3 regions of the Streptomyces sp. NPDC096193 genome follow, and region 1 is predicted to be linked to each of the others. Evidence: riboswitches for the same ligand, from Rfam matches in the RefSeq annotation. Region 1 holds a riboswitch; each other region holds the start of a gene.
The links. A riboswitch is a leader RNA that binds a small molecule or an ion and turns the genes downstream of it on or off. The one in region 1 is predicted to bind cobalamin.
Positions count from the first base shown of each region.

Region 2: another riboswitch for cobalamin. It lies ahead of ABTX78_RS35320 (ribonucleoside-diphosphate reductase subunit alpha); the one in region 1 lies ahead of metE (5-methyltetrahydropteroyltriglutamate--homocysteine S-methyltransferase).
Region 3: another riboswitch for cobalamin. It lies ahead of ABTX78_RS22880 (cobalamin biosynthesis protein); the one in region 1 lies ahead of metE (5-methyltetrahydropteroyltriglutamate--homocysteine S-methyltransferase).

Region 1 is NZ_JBEOSJ010000001.1:150,286-157,702, forward strand. Features, by position in the region: gene ABTX78_RS00720 (hypothetical protein) at 1-266, shown strand, start outside; gene ABTX78_RS00725 (DUF427 domain-containing protein) at 378-1,202, opposite strand; gene ABTX78_RS00730 (MarR family winged helix-turn-helix transcriptional regulator) at 1,312-1,767, opposite strand; gene ABTX78_RS00735 (hypothetical protein) at 2,027-3,016, shown strand; gene ABTX78_RS00740 (serine hydrolase) at 3,837-4,514, shown strand; partial or broken gene ABTX78_RS00745 (AfsR/SARP family transcriptional regulator) at 4,612-4,979, shown strand; cobalamin riboswitch at 5,335-5,560, shown strand; gene metE (5-methyltetrahydropteroyltriglutamate--homocysteine S-methyltransferase) at 5,714-7,417, shown strand, end outside.
Region 2 is NZ_JBEOSJ010000049.1:1,382-8,798, forward strand. Features, by position in the region: gene ABTX78_RS35320 (ribonucleoside-diphosphate reductase subunit alpha) at 1-2,151, opposite strand, end outside; cobalamin riboswitch at 2,294-2,424, opposite strand; gene ABTX78_RS35325 (YbdD/YjiX family protein) at 2,629-2,835, opposite strand; gene ABTX78_RS35330 (carbon starvation CstA family protein) at 2,832-5,024, opposite strand; gene ABTX78_RS35335 (GntR family transcriptional regulator) at 5,266-6,030, opposite strand; gene ABTX78_RS35340 (sugar ABC transporter substrate-binding protein) at 6,336-7,417, shown strand, end outside.
Region 3 is NZ_JBEOSJ010000016.1:59,467-66,883, reverse strand. Features, by position in the region: gene cobN (cobaltochelatase subunit CobN) at 1-1,923, opposite strand, end outside; gene ABTX78_RS22885 (cobyric acid synthase) at 1,920-3,437, opposite strand; gene ABTX78_RS22880 (cobalamin biosynthesis protein) at 3,434-4,399, opposite strand; cobalamin riboswitch at 4,519-4,657, opposite strand; gene ABTX78_RS22875 (hypothetical protein) at 4,777-4,998, opposite strand; gene ABTX78_RS22870 (inorganic phosphate transporter) at 5,012-6,256, opposite strand; gene ABTX78_RS22865 (class II aldolase/adducin family protein) at 6,480-7,142, shown strand; gene ABTX78_RS22860 (alpha/beta hydrolase) at 7,198-7,417, shown strand, end outside.

The sequences.
Region 1 (7,417 bases):
GAGGGGTGTGGCTGGATGGTTTGGCTACCACCCCGTATCCCGAGATCGGCTCGGTCATGGTGATGCAGGCATCGGCAGTCGAGGCTGCGCAGTTCGCCGCCTGGTTGCGCGACTCCTATGTCCCGGCGCCTGATCTCGTCCAGTTCACGAGCGAATTGGCACTCAACAACGGCGATGACGCCTACTGGATTGTTCCCCCGTACGCAAGCGTCGATGAGATTGCTCAGACCCTCCAGCAGCACATCGAATCAACCGACCGTTCGTAGGGTGTCATCGGTCTGACCAACTGTCCGGTCGTTGCTGATCACATCAGGACATTGGAGGATGCGAGCACCATTGGGAGGTCGGCGACTACGTACGACACGCCTGACCCGGGTTCAGGAACGCGACCGCTTGCTGAAGAACGTGACCGGGCGTTCCTGCCGTTCCCCGTCGACGATGATGTCCACCGACTCGTTGTAGAACGCCACCCGGTCCTTGATGAGCTCCACGGGACGCAGAGGGTCCGGGTAGCTCCAGGCGATGTCCGGCAGTACGGCGCCGTCGCCCTCCCAGGACCAGTACTCCGTCGCGACACCCTTGTACGGGCATCGGGTCTGCGCATCCGTCGGGGTGAGCAGGTCGAGGCGGACGTCATCCCGCGGGAAGTAGTAGCGGACCGGCAGGTGGGTCTCGAACAGCAGAACCGGCGTGTGCGTGTCCGCGACCGTCGTGCCCTCGATCTCGACCTGGACGTGACGCGTGCTCGCCAGCGCGTCCACCCGGCTGTGCGGGTCGCGCGGGTGCACGAAGATCTCCTCGTCCTCCTCGTACCAGTGGTCCAGAACATCGTGGCCGAACCATTCGAAGCTGATGTATCCGGCCAGTTCCTCGCCTGGATACGTCCAGGCCGCCGCCTTGATGGACCGGTCGGCGTGGACGAGGTCGTAGAAGACCGTCGCTCCCCCGTGCCGGCGCGGGTTGGCCGGCCGCTCCGTCCTGCGCAGCAGATCCGTCCGGACGTCCTCGGCCGGGAACGCGTACAGGGGTACAGGGCGGCCGGGCTCCCACACGAGAACCGGTCGCCGGCTGTCCACGATCGTGTCCTCGCCCTTGGTCGCGCGCACCCAGCGCTCGCTCGGCTCCCACACCACGCCGTCGATCGCCTCGGACCGACGGTGCACGGCCGGCGCGGCATCCGCGCTGTCGCCTGTCGTGGCCATCGATCTGCCTCCTCGGTCCGACGCCTGTCCCCGGAACCCAGTGTCGCGCCCCGACCGGTCCTGGGGCCGCGCGACGGGGCGGCGAGTTCGAGTCACCGAGCGCCGGCAGTTACTCGGCCCAGGGCTGGAAGCCCGTGTCGAGGACCTCGTCGAGCAGGGCGCGCAGCTGAGAGGCCTTGTCGGCGCCGAACGTGTCCTCGAACTGCACCTGCACGGCGCGCCACAGCGGTAGCGCTGCCTCCAGACGGTCGAGGCCGTCCGGGGTGAGTGTGACGACGCGCGCCCGGCGGTCGGTTGCCGAGTGCTCGACGGTCACCAGCCCTTCCCGGGCGAGCGGCTTGAGGTTGGTGGCCAGTGTCGTGCGATCCATCGCGATCATGTCGGCGAGGTGGGTGATCGTCGTCTCCCCCTGCTTGCTGAGCTTCTGGAGGATGCCGAACTGCGTGGCGCGAAGACCGACCGGGGCGAGGGCCTTGTCGTACGTCGCACCGAGGTACCGGGCCGCCTTGCGCAGTGACAGGTTGTTGCACGTGGCGGGGTCGGTCGATGCGGGCGTTGTGGCCATGATCTCCTCCGAGGCTTCACCGGGAACATTAAGAGTATCTGCACCTAAACCCAGGAGAGCGGGCCCCCAAATCGAGGGTCCAGGCATCCACGGCCGGCGCTCCCCCGGACGCGCCTTTGCCGTTTCCCGGATAGGAGCATATGCTCGTATCCGCCTGAGCGATTCCTTGCCCTCCGCGCGCACCTCGCCCCACACGAGAGAGACCTTGATGACCGTTCCCGCCGGACCTGCGACCGAGCGTCATCAGATGCCCCCCGCGGTGGCCGATACATCGTCCGCGCTCCGTACGGGCGCCCGTCGACCGCCGGTCAAGGCATGGCTCCAGCCGACGGTGATCGCGCTGATCGTCGTGGCGGCGTTCATCGCGTGCTACGTCGGTCTCCAGCGCGATCCCCAGCCCCACCAGGTCCCCATCGCCGTCACCGGGGCCGACCTGCCGGGCGAGATACGGCAGGCTCTCGGCGACGCCGTCGAGGTCCACCCCGCGACGGACGCCGACGCAGCCCGGAGCGCGCTGGTGCACAACGATGTCGTCGCCGTGCTCAGCGCCGACGGCCCGAACGAGCTGCGCCTGGAGGTCGCCGGAGCGGCCGGCGCGTCCACGACCGCGGCTGTGAGCGGCCTTGTCGACGCCTACGCCCATGGCTCGGGCGCGCATGTCACCACTGAGAACGTCGTGCCGCTGGCGCACTTCGACGCGCGGGGACTGGCCGGGTTCTACGTGGCCTTCGGCGTGACGCTCGCCGGCTTCGTGCTGGGCTCGAACGCTCTCGGCCTCGCCGGTGTCCTCCGTCTGCGTCACCGGTTCTGGCTGCTGACGGGCGCCTCCGCGGCCATCGGCACCGTCGCGGCGATCATCTCCGGACCCGTCCTCGGAGCCGTTCCGGCCCCGCTCCTTCCTCTGATCCTCACCCTCACCCTCCTGGCAGCTGCCGCGGCCTTCACCACCAAGTTCCTGGGCACCGCCCTCGGGCCTGTGGGGCTCCCGGTGACCACGCTCCTGCTGCTCACCGTCGGCAATGCGACCAGTGGTGCCGTCATCGGCGCCGACCTGCTCCCCGCCCCCGCCCGGATCGTCTCCGCGCTTCTGCCGCCCGGGGCCGCCGTCCGTGCCGTCAACGACCTGAGCTACTTCAACGGCGCCCACATATCAGGGCCTCTGATCACACTCACCCTGTGGGCCGCCGTCGCCGCGATCCTGCTCGCCCTGCACCCTCGGCTGCTCCAGCGCCGCAAGGCCGCCGCCTGACCCGTGACGGACCCGTCGGCGGACCGGTGGCGGCCGGTCCGGCTCAGCCGGCGGCGCGCGCGGACAGTCGTCCCGATCCCGGCCCACGGCACCCTTGCCCCCGGCGGCGGTCAGGCGCCTGTCCGCGGGCGTCGGCCGGGAGACCGCCACCGCCTCGGGGAACGGTCGGCAACTCACCCTCACCTGAAGGTCCGTCGAGTGGCTGACACAGGTTCGGCGGGCCCGGGCGAGGGCTTCGCGGAGGTGGAAGACATCCGTCGCTGACACGGCGCGTACATCGGTCGGCAGCCCGGGGACGAGCCGGCTGCCGGACCGCAGCCCGGTAGCCGGCTATCTGTCACAGCCTCAGACGGGTTCCGGCGTCAGTCCGGCCGCCGACCGCGTGTCGGCCTGCCGGGCTCCGGATCCGGGGCACGGGCCCTCTCGACGGGCGCTGATGACTTGAGGCGTTACGCAAGCGTCTACCCCGCCGGCTCCCGGCGCGTCGCACCGCCGGGCAGGAGGGCGAGGGCCCCGATACACCAGGTCGCCCGGGGAACCGGAGAGCGCCTGTCGGCGAGTCGCTGCGCCCAACGGGTGCTTTCTCGCGCCCATAAGAGTGCCCACCCGGGCCGACGCCCCGCAATGGTGCGACGCATTAAGCATGAAAACGCATTATCAGAGGTTCAGGCGGCGTTGGGTGTTGCTCGCCGGCACAGTCCTTCTGGGGACCGCCTGCACGGCCGGCCCCTCGCCCGCAGACCCACCCGCCGCCCCCGTCCCGGGGGCCCCGAAACCCGCGTCCGTGTTGCCCGTCCCGAAAGCGCGGATGTCCGTCGGCGTGGCAGCGCTGGACGCCGACGACTGGGGCGTCGAGGTGTACGGCGACGGCTCCACGTACGACACCGCGAGCATCGTCAAGGTCAACATTCTCGCGGCGCTGCTGCTGAAGGTTCAGGACGAGGACCGGAAACTGACCATACGGGAGCACACGTACGCGACCGCGATGATCGAGCGCAGTGACAACGACTCGGCAGATGCTCTGTGGCGCAAGATCGGCCGCGCCGAGGGCCTGGACGCCGCGAACAAGCGCCTGGGCCTGACGTCGACCAAGGGTGGCAAGGGAATGCACTGGGGTCTCACCCAGACCACGGCGGAGGACCAGCTCATCCTGTTGCGGGCGGCGTTCTCGGTGGACTCGGCGACGCCTTCCTCCGGTACGCCCCCGGAGCTGAGCCAGCCCTCTCGTGCGTACATCCAGAGGCTGATGAACCGGACAGAGGCGGAACAGGACTGGGGCGTGTCGGCCGCGGCAGGCTCCGGCTGGGCTCTGAAGAACGGCTGGCTCCAGCGCACCAAGACCGGCTTGTGGGACATCAACAGCGTGGGACGCGTGACCATCGACGGACGCAGATATCTGATCGCCGTGCTCTCCGACGGCCATGCGTCGATGGAGTCCGGGATCGCGCTGGTCGAGAAGACGGCGAAGGAGGCGATCGCGACGGTACGGGGACGGTAGGTCCCAGGTGGTTCCATGACGCCGCGACGGCCGCACCTCGGCCCCAACAGGGGCCCAACCGGGCGCTGGTGGCCCGCCGTCACTTCGGACGGGCTGGATCCGGTCGGCCGGGGGCGTTGGCCAGTCTGCACCGGTCACCACCGACCTGACCCTGCTGCCACGTGTCGCCTATCGCGGGCAGGAGGTCACAGCGCCCCGGCTGCGCGGCCTGCTCGCACTGCTCGCCGGCGACCTCCGTACGGGCTGCAACACCGAGCGGCTCGTGGCGGGGCTGTGGCCGGCCGAGTTGCCGGAGCGGCCGGGAAAGGCGGTGCAGGTCCTCGTGTCCAGGGCGCGGGCGCAGCTGGGCGCCGCGTCCTGGCGAGCACACCGACCGGATATCGGCTCGCCCTGGCCGAGGATCAGGTCGACAGTTCCGCCCTGCTCTTGCATGCCGCCGCCGGTGCGGACCGGGCGAGGGCCGGGAGCGACGGCCTGGTGGTGACCCGCTCGGTGGAGCTACGTGCTCCCGGACCGGTCGAGCGGGCCGTCGGCAAGGTCGTTGAACGTGCCCTGCTCCTGGTGCCCCGCCGCCGCGATCCTGCCCAGCGTGCTGTTCAGCCCCTCCGTCCGGGCCGTTGCACCCGCGCACCGACTGGAAGCCGGCGGACTGCGTGAACTCTTTCGTCGACCCGTTCACCTGCTCCCTCAGCTACCCGAGCGTCTTGGTACTCCGGTGCCCTCGGCCTGAGCGCCCCCGGCGGCTCCATCGGTACGCCCGCACGCCGTGGATCGCCGTCCGGATGACGAGCGGTGGTGTCGGTGTGGCCCGCGGGGCTCTAGGCTGACGAGTGCAGCTGGTTCGCCGTGCCTGCCAGGTATGTGCGTCGCAAGAGGGAACCCGGTGGGAATCCGGGACTGCCCCGCAGCGGTGAGCGGGAACGACCGCCGTCATACGCACTGGGTCCGGTACGGGCCTGGGAAGCGACGGCCAGTAGGTGTCCGCCGGGAGATGTCCGGCAGGCGTGCCCGTGAGTCCGAAGACCTGCCCGCTGTCCGCGCACGACCGATCGTGCGCGGATATCCGGTGACCTCGAGGGCGGGTCGGCGTGCATACCGGCGGGCACGTGCGTCAGCGACGCACCACCTCCTCCGTCCGGTCTGTGCTCCCTTCGCCTTCACCCTCGCCGGGTGACAGGAAACTCGCGAAGGAGAGTTCAGTGACAGCGAAGCCCGCAGCCGCGGCAGCACGGTCCACCGTTCACGGATACCCCCGTCAGGGGCCGAACCGTGAACTGAAGAAAGCCATCGAGGGCTACTGGAAGGGCCGGGTCTCCGCAGCGGCCCTGGAAGAGACCGCCCGGGACCTGCGTCGTTCGAACTGGCAGCACCTGGCCGAGGCCGGGATCCACGAGGTCCCGACCGGTGATTTCTCGTACTACGACCACGTGCTCGACACCAGCGTGATGGTCGGCGCCCTGCCCTCGCGCCACCGCGCAGCCGTCGAGGCGGACGCCCTGGCCGGGTACTTCGCCATGGCGCGCGGCACCCAGGACATCGCCCCGCTCGAGATGACCAAGTGGTTCGACACCAACTACCACTATCTCGTCCCCGAACTGGGGCCCGGCACCGTCTTCACCGCCGACTCCACCAAGCAGGTCACCGAACTGAAGGAGGCACTGGCCCTCGGTCACACGGCCCGGCCGGTGCTGGTCGGCCCGATCACCTATCTTCTGCTGGCCAAGCCCGCCCCCGGCGTGGCGCCCGGTTTTGATCCCCTGACCCTGCTCGACCGGCTGCTGCCGGTGTACGCGGAGGTACTCGCCGACCTGCGCGCGGCCGGGGCCGACTGGGTGCAGCTGGACGAGCCCGCGCTGGTCCAGGACCGTACGCCCGCCGAACTGAACGCCGCTGAACGCGCCTACCGCGACCTCGGCACCCTCACCAACCGGCCCAAGCTGCTGGTGGCCTCGTACTTCGACCGGCTCGGCGAGGCACTGCCGGTGCTCGCCAAGGCTCCCGTGGACGGCCTGGCACTCGACTTCACCGATGCCGCAGGGGCGGACCTCGGCGCCCTGGCCGCAGTCGGCGGGCTGCCCGGCAAGCGCCTGGTCGCGGGCGTCGTCAACGGTCGCAACATCTGGATCAACGACTTCGAGAAGTCGCTGTCCATCCTCGGCACGCTGCTCGGCCTCGCCGACCGGGTCGACGTGGCCTCCTCCTGCTCGCTGCTGCACGTCCCGCTGGACAGTGCCGCGGAGCGCGACATCGACCCGCAGATCCACCGGTGGCTCGCCTTCGCCCGGCAGAAGACCTCCGAGATCGTCACCCTCGCGAGGGGCCTGGGTCAGGGGGCCGACACCATCGCGGCCGAACTCGCCGCCAACCGCGCCGACCTGACCTCCCGCGCCGGCTCCGCCCTCACCCGCGACCCGGCGGTGCGTGCCCGGGTGGCCGGGGTGACGGACGCCGACGGTCGCCGCTCGCAGCCGTACGCCGAACGTGCCGCGACCCAGCGTGCCCACCTCGGCCTGCCCCTGCTGCCCACTACCACGATCGGCTCGTTCCCGCAGACCACCGAACTGCGCACCGCGCGCGCCGACCTGCGGCGCGGACGGATCGACACGGCTGCCTACGAGGAGCGGATCAAGGCCGAGATCCAGGAGGTGATCGCCTTCCAGGAGAAGACCGGCATCGACGTCCTGGTCCACGGCGAGCCCGAACGCAACGACATGGTGCAGTACTTCGCCGAGCAGCTCACCGGCTACCTGGCCACCCGGCACGGCTGGGTCCAGTCCTACGGCACGCGATACGTCCGGCCGCCGATCCTCGCGGGTGACATCTCGCGCCCCGAGCCGATGACGGTTCAGTGGACCTCGTACGCCCAGTCCCTGACCAGCCGGCCGGTCAAGGGCATGCTCACG
Region 2 (7,417 bases), on a different contig from region 1:
CAGCGACTGCGACTGGTCGAGGAACGGGGTACGGGCCGCGGCCATGTCGATCAGACCGCGCTGCGGGATCTCCCACGCCGTGCGGTACAGCTCGCGCACATCGGCCGGGATCCAGCTGAAGCCCTGCACCGAACCGCTGGACTCGCGCAGCGCCTCACGGGACTGCGCGTCCCACACGCCGAGCCGCTTCAGCTCCTCCACCAGGTAGGCGTTGACCTGGAGGAACTCACCGCTGAGCGTCTCGCGCTTGAAGAGGTTGGAGACCTGCGGCTCGATGCACTCGTAGACACCCGCGATGGAGGCGATCGTCGCCGTCGGGGCGATGGCGAGGAGCAGGGAGTTGCGCATCCCGGTCGCGGCGATACGTTCCCGCAGAGCGGCCCAGCGCTCGGGCCAGTTCAGCTCGGCGCCGTAATGGTCGGGGTGCAGCACACCGCGCGCGGTACGGGTCTTCTCCCAGGCCGGCAGCGGGCCGTTGCGCTCGGCGAGGTCGGCGGACGCCTCGTAAGCGGCGAGCATGATGCGCTCCGCGATGCGGGTCGACAGGGCGCGGGCGGCGGGGGAGTCGAACGGCAGCCGCAGCTTGAAGAAGACGTCCTGCAGACCCATCGCGCCGAGGCCCACCGGACGCCACTTGGCGTTGGAGCGGCCCGCCTGCTCGGTCGGGTAGAAGTTGATGTCGACGACGCGGTCGAGGAAGGTGACGGCGGTCCGGACGGCCTCGTCCAGGCGCTCCCAGTCGATCCCCTCGCCGGCGCCGTCCGCCGTCACGAACGCGCCGAGGTTCACCGAGCCGAGGTTGCAGACGGCCGTCTCACCGTCGTCCGTCACCTCCAGGATCTCGGTGCACAGGTTCGACGAGTGCACGGTGTGGCCGGGCTCGGCGGTCTGGTTGGCCGTGCGGTTGGAGGAGTCCTTGAAGGTCATCCAGCCGTTGCCGGTCTGCGCGAGCGTGCGCATCATCCGGCCGTACAGCTCACGCGCCGGCATGGTCTTGCGGGCCAGACCCTTCGCCTCGGCGTCGCGGTACGCCGCGTCGAACGCGTCGCCCCACAGGTCGACGAGCTCGGGCACGTCGGCCGGCGAGAAGAGCGACCAGGAGGCGTCGGCGTCGACACGGCGCATGAACTCGTCGGGAATCCAGTGCGCGAGGTTCAGATTGTGCGTACGCCGGGCGTCCTCGCCGGTGTTGTCGCGCAGCTCCAGGAACTCCTCGATGTCCGCGTGCCAGGTCTCCAGGTAGACGGCGGCCGCGCCCTTGCGGCGTCCGCCCTGGTTCACCGCCGCGACCGAGGCGTCGAGGGTCTTCAGGAACGGCACGATGCCGTTGGAGTGGCCGTTGGTGCCCCGGATCAGGGAACCGCGGGCGCGGATGCGGGAGTACGACAGTCCGATGCCGCCGGCGTGCTTGGAGAGCCGGGCGACCTGGTGGTACCGGTCGTAGATCGAGTCCAGCTCGTCCGCCGGCGAGTCCAGCAGATAGCAGGAGGACATCTGCGGGTGGCGGGTGCCGGAGTTGAACAGCGTGGGGGAGGAGGGGAGGTAGTCGAGGCGGCTCATCAGGCCGTAGAGGTCCGCCACCTCGTCCAGCGCGCGGACGCTGTCGTCCTCGGCGAGGCCGCAGGCGACCCGCAGCATGAAGTGCTGGGGCGTCTCGATCACCTGACGGGTGATCGGGTGCCGGAGCAGATAGCGGCTGTAGAGGGTGCGCAGACCGAAGTAGCCGAAACGGTCGTCCGCCTCGGTGTCGATCAGGGCGTCCAGGCGGTCCGTGTGCAGCGTGACGAACGCGGCGGTCCGGTCGGCGATCAGCCCCTGGGTGTGCCCGACAGCGACGGAGGCGGAGAAGGACACCGCGCCCTGGCCCGACGCCTCTTCGGCGATCGTCCGCGTCAACAGACGGGCGGCGAGCCGGGAGTAGGCGGGGTCCTCGGAGATCAGACCCGCGGCGGCGTCGGTGGCGAGGCCACGGAGCTCGGCCGTGTCCGAACCGGCGTGCCGGCCCCGCAGCGCGGCGGCGGCGACGCGGCCGGGGTCGGTGTCGGGCAGATCGGCGGTGAGGTCGGTCAGGATCCGCAGCAGTGCGGTCCCGGGGCCGTCCTCCAGCTGCTCGGAGATGCCTGCTGCCGGATCGGCTGGCGCGATGGTCACGTGGTGCTCTCCCTCGCTCGGCTCTGGGCCGTCGGGGGGAGGCGGGGCCGCCGGGCAGTACACGCCCAGGGCAGGGCAGCACTCCGTACGGCGTCCACCGGCCCAACCGCGAGGCCCGGACGTCTCGGCACCCGGATCGGTCGAACCGGGCGCACCGTCGGCAGGTCTTCGGACTCTCGGGTACGACAAAGCGCACCACATCACACCGTTGCGGGACAGTTCCGGATTCGCACCGGATTCCCCTGCGGCGACAGCGAGGTCGAGCATACATGTGGGGGCCGCCAGTTGCCGCACCCCCCACATGTTGTGTCGGGCGCCGCGCGGGAGTTGCGGCATAGCGCCGGTGATCCCGGCCCGGTGCGGCCCTTGGGGCGCCCCGGCGCGGGCCCGGTCGGGGCCCGTGGTCGCACGGTTTCACGGCGAAGGGCCGCCGCGTTCCGGGGGGAACGCGGCGGCCCTTCGGGGTCCTTCAGTCGTTCAGCAGCAGCGGAAGCCCTCGCGCGGATCGGCTTCGCGTGCGTCCGTACGGCTGCGCTCGAAAGCGCGGCGGCTCATCACGTCGGCGTCCGGGTCGCAGCCGCGGGTGTGGGCGACGTACCGGTCGTAGGCCGATTCGCCGGTGAACTCCCGGACGTACCACCGGATCCGGCCGAAGACGTGGCGGGCCCTCGACGTGGTGCTCATGCCGAACCGCTCCCTGCGGGAACGTTCTCCTCCGCGGCTGCCATCTCGGCCTTCTCCTCCTTGGTGGGGATCAGTCCGGCCGGTGCGACGATCTTCGACTCGGTGTACGGAACCTCGGACAACTTCACGCTCTCCGGCCGGCGGATGGCGTTGTAGCAGACCCGTCCCGCGTCCGCGATGACGACGATGATGAGGATCGCGAACAGGGCCGAGAGCACCCCGTCCACCGTGGAGTTGGTCACCACGGTCTGCATGTCGTCCATGGTCTTGGCGGGAGGCAGCACCTTGCCGTCGTCGATGGCCGACTGGTAGACGTCCCGCTGGGTGAAGAAGCCCACCCGCGGGTCGCCGGAGAAGACCTTCTGCCAGCTCGCGGTGAGTGTGACAGCGGCGTCCCAGGCGAGCGGTACGGCGGTCACCCAGGCCCACTTGAGCCGTCCGGACTTCACCAGCAACGTGGTGCAGACGGCGAGTGCCACGGCGGCCAGCAGCTGGTTGGCGATTCCGAACAGCGGGAAGAGCTGGTTGATGCCGCCCAGCGGGTCGTGCACGCCGACCCAGAGGAAGTAGCCCCAGGCGCCGACGACGATCGCGCTGGCGACCCAGACGCCCGGCCGCCAGCTGACCTGGCGGAACGGCTTGTAGACGTTGCCGAGCATGTCCTGGAGCATAAAGCGCCCGACCCGGGTGCCGGCGTCCACCGTGGTGAGGATGAACAGCGCCTCGAACATGATGGCGAAGTGGTACCAGAAGGCCTTCATCCCGGCGCCGCCCACGACGGACGAGAAGATGTCCGACATACCGAGAGCGAACGTCGGAGCGCCGCCGGTCCGCGACAGCAGAGTGGCCTCCTCGACGTCCTTCGCCGCCTGCGCCAGTTGGTCGGGCGTGATGGAGAAGCCGAGATTGGCGACGGCCTGGGACGCGGTCTCGACCGTGGGTCCGATGACACCGGCCGGCGAGTTGACCGCGAAGTAGAGACCCGGGTCGATGATGCAGGCCGTGATCATCGCCATGATCGCGACGAACGACTCCGTCAGCATGGCGCCGTAGCCGATCATGCGGATCTGCGTCTCCTTCTGGACCATCTTCGGGGTGGTGCCCGAGGAGACCAGGGAGTGGAAGCCGGAGAGCGCGCCGCAGGCGATGGTGATGAAGACGAACGGGAACATCGATCCGGCGAAGACGGGGCCGTCGCCCCGGCTCGCGAACTCGGTGACCGCCTCCATCTTCAGCGTCGGCAGCGCGATCACCACGCCGAGGGCCAGCAGCACGATGGTGCCGACCTTCATGAACGTCGACAGGTAGTCGCGCGGCGCCAGCAGCATCCACACCGGTAGCACGGAGGCGAGGAAGCCGTAGACGATCATCCAGATGACCAGCGTGCCGGCGTCCAGGGTGAAGGTCTCGGCGAGCGAGGACTCCGCGATCCAGCCGCCCGAGACGATGGCGAGAAGCAGCAGCGCCACGCCGATGACCGAGACCTCGGTGACCCTGCCGGGCCGCAGCAGCCGCAGATACACGCCCATGAAGAGGGCGATCGGGATGGTCATGGCGATCGAGAAGACGCCCCAGGGCGAGTCCGCAAGCGCGTTGACGATCACCAGGGCCAGCACGGCGAGCAGGATGATCATGATCGCGAACACCGCGATCAGCGCCGCGGCACCGCCGAAGGGGCCGATCTCGTCACGCGCGATCTGACCGAGCGAGCGGCCGTCCCGGCGGGTGGAGAAGAAGAGCGTGACCATGTCCTGGACGGCGCCGGCGAAGATGACGCCCGCGACGATCCAGATGGTGCCGGGCAGATATCCCATCTGAGCGGCGAGTACCGGACCGACGAGCGGTCCGGCGCCGGCGACCGCGGCGAAATGGTGCCCGAAGAGCACACGCCGGTCGGTGGGATGGAAGTCGATGCCGTTGTTCAGCCGTTCGGCGGGTGTGGCCCGGCTCTTGTCGACTTTCAGCACCCGGTTGGCAATGAAGCGGGAGTAGAAGCGATACGCGATCGCATACGAACCCAGCGCCGCTGCCAGCATCCACGCGGCCGAGATTTCCTCGCCCCGGGAGAGTGCCAGCACACCCCATCCTGTGGCGCCCACCAGGGCCACCAGTACCCAGATGGCGATGGAGCGCGGAGTGAGCTTTCGGGATGACGGCGGTGCGGTATTCGGTGGTGTGGGATCTGGCATGGCGGGTCGTCCCCTCACTGTTCACCTGCATTTTAATGCGCAGGAAATCTAAAGGACCCCCTCGGCACGAGTCACCCCCGTCCGCATATCGGTACGGCAACGGCGACGAGATCGCACCGTTTTCGGTGGCATTCCGCACCGGTTCTCCTTCGTCCCTCCGCGGGCTCCGTGCGCGGACAGCACAAAGCGCCCCGGAGGCGAGCCTCCGGGGCGTGTGTCCGGCGCCGTACTGCCCGGAGGATCAGTCGGTCGGCCGCCGCAGGCGGGCCACGAACTTGTACCGGTCGCCGCGGTAGACCGAGCGCACCCACTCCACCGGCTCGCCCTGCGCGTCCAGCGAGTGGCGCGAGAGCATCAGCATCGGCAGGCCCACGTCGGTGCCCAGCAGACCGGCCTCGCGCGGGGTCGCCAGCGACGTCTCGATCGTCTCCTCGGCCTCGGCGAGATGGACGTCGTAGACCTCCGCCAACGCGGTGTAGAGCGAGGTGTACTTCACCAGGCTGCGGCGCAGCGCGGGGAAGCGCTTGGCGGAGAGGTGGGTGGTCTCGATCGCCATCGGCTCACCGCTGGCGAGCCGCAGACGCTCGATGCGCAGCACGCGGCCGCCCGTCGAGATGTCCAGCAGTCCGGCGAGCGTGTCGTCGGCCGTCACATAGCCGATGTCGAGCAGTTGGGACGTCGGCTCCAGGCCCTGGGCCTTCATGTCCTCGGTGTACGAGGTGAGCTGGAGAGCCTGCGAGACCTTGGGCTTGGCCACGAACGTGCCCTTGCCCTGGATGCGTTCGAGCCTGCCCTCGACGACCAGTTCCTGGAGCGCCTGACGCACCGTGGTGCGCGAGGTGTCGAACTCGGCCGCGAGCGTGCGCTCCGGCGGCACCGGGGTGCCGGGCGGCAGTGTCTCCGTCATGTCGAGCAAGTGGCGCTTGAGCCGGTAGTACTTGGGCACGCGCGCGGTCCGGGTCTGTGCCCCGCCTTCGGTCTCCGCTCCCACCCCGTCCGTGGTCATGGCCCGCCTTCCCGACTCCTGCGCTGCTGCCGTCACCGGCTCCTCCGTCTGTCGCGGCTCACATGGTGGCACGGTCCGGTCACGGGTCGTCGCCCTCCCTCAGGTGTCGGTCCGATAACGGACGCGACTGCCCTTCTTATACACCCTTGACACCCCTAAAGGTCTAGGCCAAGCTCCCGGTACTGGTCTAAACCATTAAAGACCAGGTCCCAGCCCCACGGGCAGACCTGAGCACTGTCTCTCTGCGTGTTGTGCGACTCCCGGGCGGTGGGGGGGAAAATCTTGCATCCCTTGAGGAGGGTGGCGTGAAGCGCAAGCTCATAGCTGCAGTGGGTGTGGCGGCAATGGCGGCTTCGGTCGCGGCGTGTGGCTCCGGCGACAGCGAGTCCGCGAAGGACCCGAAGGACCGCAAAGGCACGCTGACCGTCTGGCTGATGACGGACGCTCAGTCCACCTGGCCCGAGCTGGTCAAGGACGTCAACACCCAGTTCGCCGCGAAGTACCCGGGCGTGAAGGTCAATGTCCAGTACCAGCAGTGGGGCGACAAGACCAAGAAGCTCGACGCCGCCCTCGCCGGTGACAAGTTCCCCGACGTGGTCGAACTGGGCAACACCGAGACCATGACGTACATCCTCAACGGGGCGGTCGGCGAGATCGACCCGAAGAAGTACGAGAACTCGGACACCTGGATCAAGGGTCTGAAGGACACCTGCACCTACGAGGGCAAGCTCTACTGCGTGCCCTACTACGCCGGTGCGCGTGTCGCCATCTTCAACAAGGACATGTTCAAGGCGGGCACCGGCTCCGACGCGCTGCCCACCACCGAGGCCGAGCTCACCGCCGCCCTCGACAAGGTCCAGGCGAAGTACGGCAAGGACAAGGCCTTCTCGCCGCTCTACCTGCCGGGCCGCTACTGGTACGCCGCCATGTCCTACGTCGCCGCGTACGGCGGGGAGATCGCCAAGTACGACGACGGCTCGAAGGAGTGGAAGGCCTCGCTCTCCACCCCGGAGGCGCAGAAGGGCATCCAGCACTTCGTCGACCTGGTCAAGAAGTACAACCACGGTGACAAGACCAAGGACGAGCAGGACCACGCCAACGTCATGGCCAACGAGAAGACCGCTCTTCTCTACGGCAACGGCTGGGAGGCCGGCAGCGTCGTCGACAGCGCCGCCAACGGCAACCCCAAGCTGAAGGACAAGATCGGCACCGCCGGTATGCCAGGTCCCGACGGCAAGGCGCTCCCCTCCTTCATCGGCGGCTCGGACCTGGCCACCATCTCCAAGTCCAAGAATCAGGACCTGGGCGAGGAGTGGATCTCGCTGTTCACCAGCGAGAAGTCCGAGGCCGTGCTCGCCTCGAAGAACATCCTTCCGAACAACACCAA
Region 3 (7,417 bases), on a different contig from region 1:
GTCGAAGTCGTCGTCGCCGGGCTGCTCGTCGACATGCAGGTCGTGGTGCAGCTCGGCGGCCTTCACCAGCGTCCAGATCTGCGCCCGTACCGCCGGTGCCTTCGTCGGGTCGAGATCGCTGACGAGCGCGTACTCGTCGAGCAGCTGCTCCAGTTTGGCCAGGTCGCCGTAGGTGTCGGCGCGCGCCATCGGCGGCACCAGATGGTCCACGACGGTCGCGTGGCCACGGCGCTTGGCCTGGGTGCCCTCGCCGGGGTCGTTGACGATGAAGGGGTAGACGAGCGGCAGTTCACCGAGCACCGCGTCGGGGCCGCAGCCCGCGGACAGTCCCAGCCCCTTGCCCGGCAGCCACTCCATGGTGCCGTGCTTGCCCATGTGCACGACCGCGTCGGCGCCGAACGACTCCTCCAGCCACCGGTAGGCCGCCATGTAGTGGTGCGAGGGCGGCATGTCCGGGTCGTGGTAGATCGCGATCGGGTTCTCCCCGAAGCCGCGCGGCGGCTGGATCATCACGACGACGTTCCCGAACTGCAGGGACGCCAGCACGATCTCGTCGCCGTCCACGTAGAGCGAGCCCGGCGGCTCGCCCCAGTGCTCCAGCATGCTCGCGCGCAGCGAGGACTCCAGTTTGTCGAACCAGGCGCGGTAGTCCGCGAGCGGCACCCGCGCCGGGGCGGCGGCCAGTTGCTCCTCGGTCAGCCACTCCACGTCATGGCCACCGGCGTTGATGAGCCGGTGGATCAGCTCGTCGCCGTCGTCGGGGTGGCCGTCGACCTGGTACCCCGCGTCCCGCAGGGCGTCCAGGACGCGCACCGCGGACGCCGGCGTGTCCAGTCCGACGGCGTTGCCGACGCGGGAGTGCTTCGTCGGGTAGGCGGTGAAGACGACCGCGAGCTTCTTCTCGGCGTTCGGCTTGTGCTTCAGCCGCGCGTGGCGCACGGCGATTCCGGCGACCCGCGCGGCCCGCTCGGGATCGGCCACGTACACCGGTACGTCGTCGGGCCCCTGCTCCTTGAAGGAGAACGGCACCGTGATGAGCCGGCCGTCGAACTCGGGGATCGCCACCTGCATCGCCGCGTCCATCGGGGACAGGGCCGCGTCCGACTCCTCCCAGGCGGCACGGGACGAGGTCAGGCACAGTCCCTGGAGCACGGGAACGTCGAGATCGGCGAGCGCCCCGATGTCCCAGGCCTCGTCGTCCCCGCCCGCACTGGCGTCACTGGCGCGCGTGCCGCCGGCCGCGAGCACGGTCGCGATCAGGGCGTCCGCGCGGCCGAGCAGTTCGTACAGCTCCGCGTCGGCTCCGCGCAGCGAACCGCAGTAGACGGGCAGCGCGTTGGCGCCGCGCGCCTCGATCCGGTCGCAGAGCGTGTCGACGAATCCGGTGTTCCCGGACAGCTCGTGGGCGCGGTAGAAGAGCACACCGACCGTCGGCCTGCCCTCGACGTGGGCGCGGTCGCCGTGCAGACCCCACTCGGGCATCTTCCGCGGCTCGGCACTGTGCCTGCCCGGCGTGTCCGTGGCGCGGCCCTGGCCGGCCGGCAGCACGTCCTCCGTCAGGAAGCGGGCCAGCTGGACGAGGTTCGCGGGACCGCCCTCGACGAGATAGCGCAGAGCCTCCGCGACCGTCCCCGCGTGCACGGTCGACTCGGCCATCAACTCGGCGTCGGGCACGCTCTCGCCGCCCAGCAGCACGGTCGGCAGGCCGGACGCCTTGAGCGCCGCGAGCCCGTCCTCCCAGGCGCGCCTGCCGCCCAGCAGGCGTACGACGACGACGGAGACGCCGTCCAGCAGCGCGGGCAGCTCCTCGGCCACGTCGATACGGGTCGGGTTCCCGATCCGGTACGGCGCCCCGGAGGCCCGGGCCGCCAGCAGATCCGTGTCGGCGGTGGACAGCAACAGCACGGTGGTCTCGGTGCTCATGGCGCTCCAGGTGGGATGAAGGGAAGTCCTGCCGGTGCGCCCGACTCGATGAGCTGGAGCAGCGCACCCGTGTCCGTGTGTTCCTCGATCAGATCGCCGAGGCGGTCGAGCTGTTCCTCGCGCAGCGCGGCGAAGCAGGTGTCCGGTGCGGGGACGAAGCGGCGGCCCGCCGTCCGGGCCACCTCGCGCAGGAACGCGCGGCGGAAGCCGTCGCTCTCCAGCGAGCCGTGCCAGTGGGTGCCCCAGACCGCGCCGACCCGGCAGCCGTCCAGGAAGGCCTCGCCGCCGAGGACGTCGGCGACGCCGTGGTGGATCTCGTAGCCCTCGACCGGCTCGCCCAGTGCCTCACCGACCGGGCGGGCGAGGGTCTTCTCGGCCGCGAACCGCACCCGGACGGGCAGCAGTCCGAGCCCGTCGACGGCTCCGGCCCGCGATTCGACCTCGTCGTCGATGTGCTCGGCGAGCATCTGGAAGCCGCCGCAGATGCCCAGCACCGGCCGGCCCTCGGCGGCCCGCCGTACGAGGGCGTCCGCGAGCCCCCGCTGTACGAGCCAGTCGAGCGCCCTGACCGTGCCCCGGGTGCCCGGCACGATCACCAGATCGGCGTCGGCGAGTTCCTCCGCGCGGTCCACGAACCGCACGACGACGCCCGGTTCGGCCGCCAGCGCGTCCACGTCGGTGAAGTTGGACATCAGCGGTACGGCGCAGACCGCGACCCGCAGCACGTCCTCCCCGACGGGCGGGGCGAGCACCGACTCCCGCACCGTGCCGCGCAGCGAGACGCGCAGCCCGTCCTCCTCGTCGATGCCGAGCCCGTGCGCATAGGGCAGAACGCCGTACGTCCGCCGTCCGGTGAGGCCGTGCAGCATGTCGAGGCCGGGCTCCAGCAGGGACACGTCCCCGCGGAACTTGTTCACCAGGTAGCCCGCGATCAGCTCCTGGTCGGCCGCGCTCAGCAGCGCCGTCGTACCGAAGAAGGAGGCGAACACCCCGCCGCGGTCGATGTCCCCGACCACCAGCACCGGAAGCCGCGCGGCCCGCGCGACACCCATGTTCACGATGTCCGTACGCCGCAGATTGATCTCGGCCGGACTGCCCGCCCCCTCGCAGATCACGGCTTCATACGTGCCCCGCAGCTCCTCCAGGCAGTCCACGACGGTGCCGAGGAGGGCTTCCTGCCGGCCGCCGTGGTAGCCGCGGGCGCTGAGTTCCCCGACCGGCTTGCCCATCAGCACGACCTGGCTGGAGCGGTCGCTGCCCGGCTTCAGCAGGACCGGGTTCATGAGGGCGCTCGGCTCCACCCGCGCGGCCTGGGCCTGCATCGCCTGCGCTCGGCCGATCTCCGCGCCCTCACGTGTCACGAACGAATTGAGGGACATGTTCTGCCCCTTGAAGGGGGCGACCTTCACGCCCTGGCGTACGAGCCACCGGCAGATGCCGGCCGTGACGACGCTCTTGCCCGCGTCGGACGTGGTGCCCGCGACCAGCAGCCCGCCGCCTCTGCGCCCGGTCATCCCCGCCTCCTTCGTGCGCGCCGGGCGCGCAGTGCGTGACCCGTGACGCGGCCCGCGGCGCAGACCGCCAGCGTCAGAAAGCCGACGCGCCGGGAGAGCCGCACGGCACGTTCGATGTCGCCGAACTCCACGGCGCGCCCTTCGGCGTTGAGGACCGGCCGGTGTTCGACCCGTCCGCCGTACGAGAGCGTTCCGCCGAGCCGGACACCGAGCGCCCCGGCGAACGCGGCCTCCACGGGCCCGGCGTTGGGGCTGGGGTGCCGGCCCGCGTCGGCGCGCCAGGCACGTACGGCCCCCCGGCCGTCCGCACCCGTGAGCGCCGCGAGCCCGGCCGTCAGCCGCGCACCGGGCCAGCCGGCCACGTCGTCCAGCCGTGCCGAGGCCCACCCGAACTTCCGGTAGCGGGACGAGAGATGCCCGACCATCGCGTCCAGGGTGTTGACCGCCCGGAAGCCCACCAGGCCCGGCACGCCCGCCACCGCACCCCACACCAGGGCGCCGACCACGGCGTCGGAGGTGTTCTCGGCGACGGACTCGACGACGGCCCGCGCGATCTGCTGCTCGTCCAGGCTCTGCGGATCGCGGCCGCACAGATGCGGCAGCCGTTCGCGGGCGAGTTCCACATCGCCGGCGGCGAGCGCCCCGCCGATGGCCCGGGCCTCGCGCCCGAGCGACGTCCCGCCGACGACCGACCAGGTGGCGGCCGCGGTCAGGGCGACGGACGCGGCGGAACTGCCCCGTGCGCCGCGTGCGACGAGGGCCGCGGCGGCGGCCGCACCCCCGGCGCACAGCAGGGTGTGCAGCGCACCCCGGCCGCGGTGGTCACGCCACAACGCACGCTCGACGGCCTCCGCGGCCCGCCCGAAAGCCGCGACCGGATGCCCCCGGCGGGGATCACCGAGAAGCAGGTCGCAGGCGAGGCCGGCGGTGGAGCCGTACACGAACACTCGGTCGGCACGCATGGGTTCAGACCGGGATCTCGCCTCGGTGCGACCGTGAACTCAGGGCCGTACTCACAGCAGGAACGGAACCGCAGCCGGGCATGGCGATATGTCCTCACTCAGGGTGTCCGCGCCCTGGTTCGACGTGAACGGCGGTGAGAGTTCCTGGCTTCCGGGGACTGCTCCCCGGTGACAGTGGCGGGACCGCGCCGGATTCGCACCGGCTTCCTCTGCTGCCGCCGTAGATGGCCCCGGCAGTCCACCACGCCGCCCGAACTGCGTCAACTTGCCTTTGACCTGCGACGGGACAGTGTGCTGAGCCCCACACCCGAAAGCCGGGCCGGTCACCCCAAAGGGTGCCCGGCCCGGCACGGGATGCGCGTGATGACGCTGTGGCGTCAGCTGACGATGAGGTAGATCCCGTAGGTCACCGCTGCCGCGCAGAGCGCGAAGCACACATAGGCGCCCGTGCGTGCCAGGGTCGCCGATCCTCCCTGCGCGGACGCCGATTCCTGCTTGCTCAGACCCACCACGCCCAGGGTGAACAGACCCACCAGGGCCACGGTGGCGACGAGGCTCACGCCGAAGACGGAGCCGAGAGCTGCCCAGTCGATGCTCATGCTGTTTCTGTCCTTACACCGCGGCCGTGCGGGCCGGCTCGGATTCGGGGGCCGGAGCCGGGATGGTCGTCTGGAGGTCCTGGGCCGGGGTGCCGGCCGGCGGCGGGGTGACGGCCGCGATGGCGGCGGTCACGACACCCGCGGGCTCGCCGTCCGCGCTCGTGTCGTTGACGTTGGTGTGGTCGACCACCTGGCGGCGGGAGACCAGCCAGATCGCGGCGCAGGAGCCGATCAGGAAGACCACGACGGCCGCCACGCCCCAGTCGCCCTGGCGGGTGACGAACTCCGAGCCCGCCGCCACCAGCGCGGCCGCCGGCAGGGTCAGACCCCAGGCGACGAACATCCGGGTGGCGGTGGACCAGCGGACCACGCCGCCCTTGCGGCCGAGGCCCGCGCCCATCACCGCGCCGGAGCAGGAGTGCGTGGTCGACAGCGAGAAGCCGAGATTGGAGGAGGCGAGGATGACGCTCGCCGCGCTGGTCTGGGCGGCGAAGCCCTGCTGCGGCTGGAGGTCGGTCAGGCCCTTGCCCATGGTGCGGATGATGCGCCAGCCGCCCAGATAGGTGCCGAGCGCGATCGCGAGACCGGCGGAGAGGATGACCCACATCGGGGGGTTGGACCCGGGGGAGAGGACGCCGCCGGCGACCAGGGCCAGCGTGATGATGCCCATCGTCTTCTGGGCGTCGTTGGTGCCGTGGGCCAGCGAGACGAGGCCCGCCGAGGCGATCTGACCGGCGCGGTAGCCCTTGGCGGTGGTCTTCTCGTCGGTGTTCCGGCCGATCCGGTAGGTCAGCCGGGAGGCGAGGTAGGCGGCGATGCCCGCGACCAGGGGGGCCGCGATCGCGGGGATCAGCACCTTGGTGACGACGGTGCCGCCGTTGACGCCGCTGACGCCGACCGAGGCGATCGTGGCGCCGACCAGTCCGCCCATGAGGGCGTGCGAGGAGCTGGAGGGCAGGCCGATCAGCCAGGTGAGCAGATTCCAGAGGATGGCGCCGACCAGCGCCGCGAAGATGACTTCCGGGGTGATGCCTGACTCGGTGACGATGCCGCTGGAGATCGTCTTGGCGACCTCCACGGACAGGAACGCGCCGACGAGGTTGAGCACGGCGGACATGGCCACCGCGGTCTTGGGTTTCAGGGCTCCCGTCGAAATGGTCGTCGCCATCGAGTTGGCGGTGTCGTGGAAACCGTTCGTGAAATCGAACACGAGAGCCGTCACGATCACGATCGCGAGCAGCAGCGTGATGTGTTCCATTTACCCAGGCAATCTATGGACGTCAGTGGCCAGTGGAACCTAGGAAACCTGGATGAACGGAAGATGAACTGGGGCAGGCTTTGCGGTGTCTCCAAGTGCGGGTCCGCTGCTCCGCTTTCACTCGGTGGCGCGATCAGGCCTCTCCACGGCGTCGAACGTCCATTCCGTGATCTGTGTCACCGCCCCTCCCCGGCCCTCCGTGGCGGCCTGGCAGGATCGCCGCATGACCGATGCGGAGCGGCAGGAGACCATCGACCGGGCATGGCGCGACCTCGTGGCCACGGCCCGCAGGACGGCGGCGGAAGGCCTGGTCGTGGGTACATCGGGCAACGTCTCGGTACGGGCCGGCGATCTCGTCCTGGTCACCCCGAGCGGAGTGCCCTACGACCGGCTCACCCCCGAGGACGCCGTCGGCGTCGACCTCGACGGCCGTCAGGTCCTCGGCGACCTCAAGCCCACCAGTGAGCTGCCGCTGCACCTGGAGGTCTACCGCGGCACCTCGGCGAGGGCCGTGGTGCACACCCACGCCGTGCACGCCACGGCCGTCTCCACCCTCGTCCCCACGCTGCCGCCGATCCACTACATGACGGCGGCGCTAGGGGGACCCGTACGCGTCGCCCCCTACGCCCTCTACGGCTCGGACGAGCTGGCGGCCGGCATGCGGGCGGCCCTGGAAAACCGCACCGCCTGTCTGCTCCAGAACCACGGCACCGTCGCCCACGGTGACACGCTCGATCAGGCGTACGACCGCACCGCCCAGCTGGAGTGGATGTGCCGGCTCTGGCTGACCGCCTCCTCGGTGCCCGGCCGCACGCCCACCCTGCTCTCCGGCGCCCAGCTGGCCGAGGTCGAGGAGCGGCTGCGGGGCTACGGCCAGGGCCGCTGACACCGGTGGCGTCCGTCCACTGGCAGGGCGGCCCGCCGGTACCGACACTGGAGCAGTGCGCCCGGCTACAGCGACGGCAGCGGCCGTCACCACTCTGATAGGTGCCGGCGCGGCCGCGTTCGCGGCCGGCCGCTACGCCAGCGACGCCGCGCTCAAGGCGCCGCCCGGCCGCCCGCTGCCCGGAGAGCCGAAGCTCACCGTGCACGCCGTGGCCGCCGGCCAGGTCACGCTCACGCGCAGCCTGGCGTCCCGCCGCCCCGGCAGATACGGCCTCG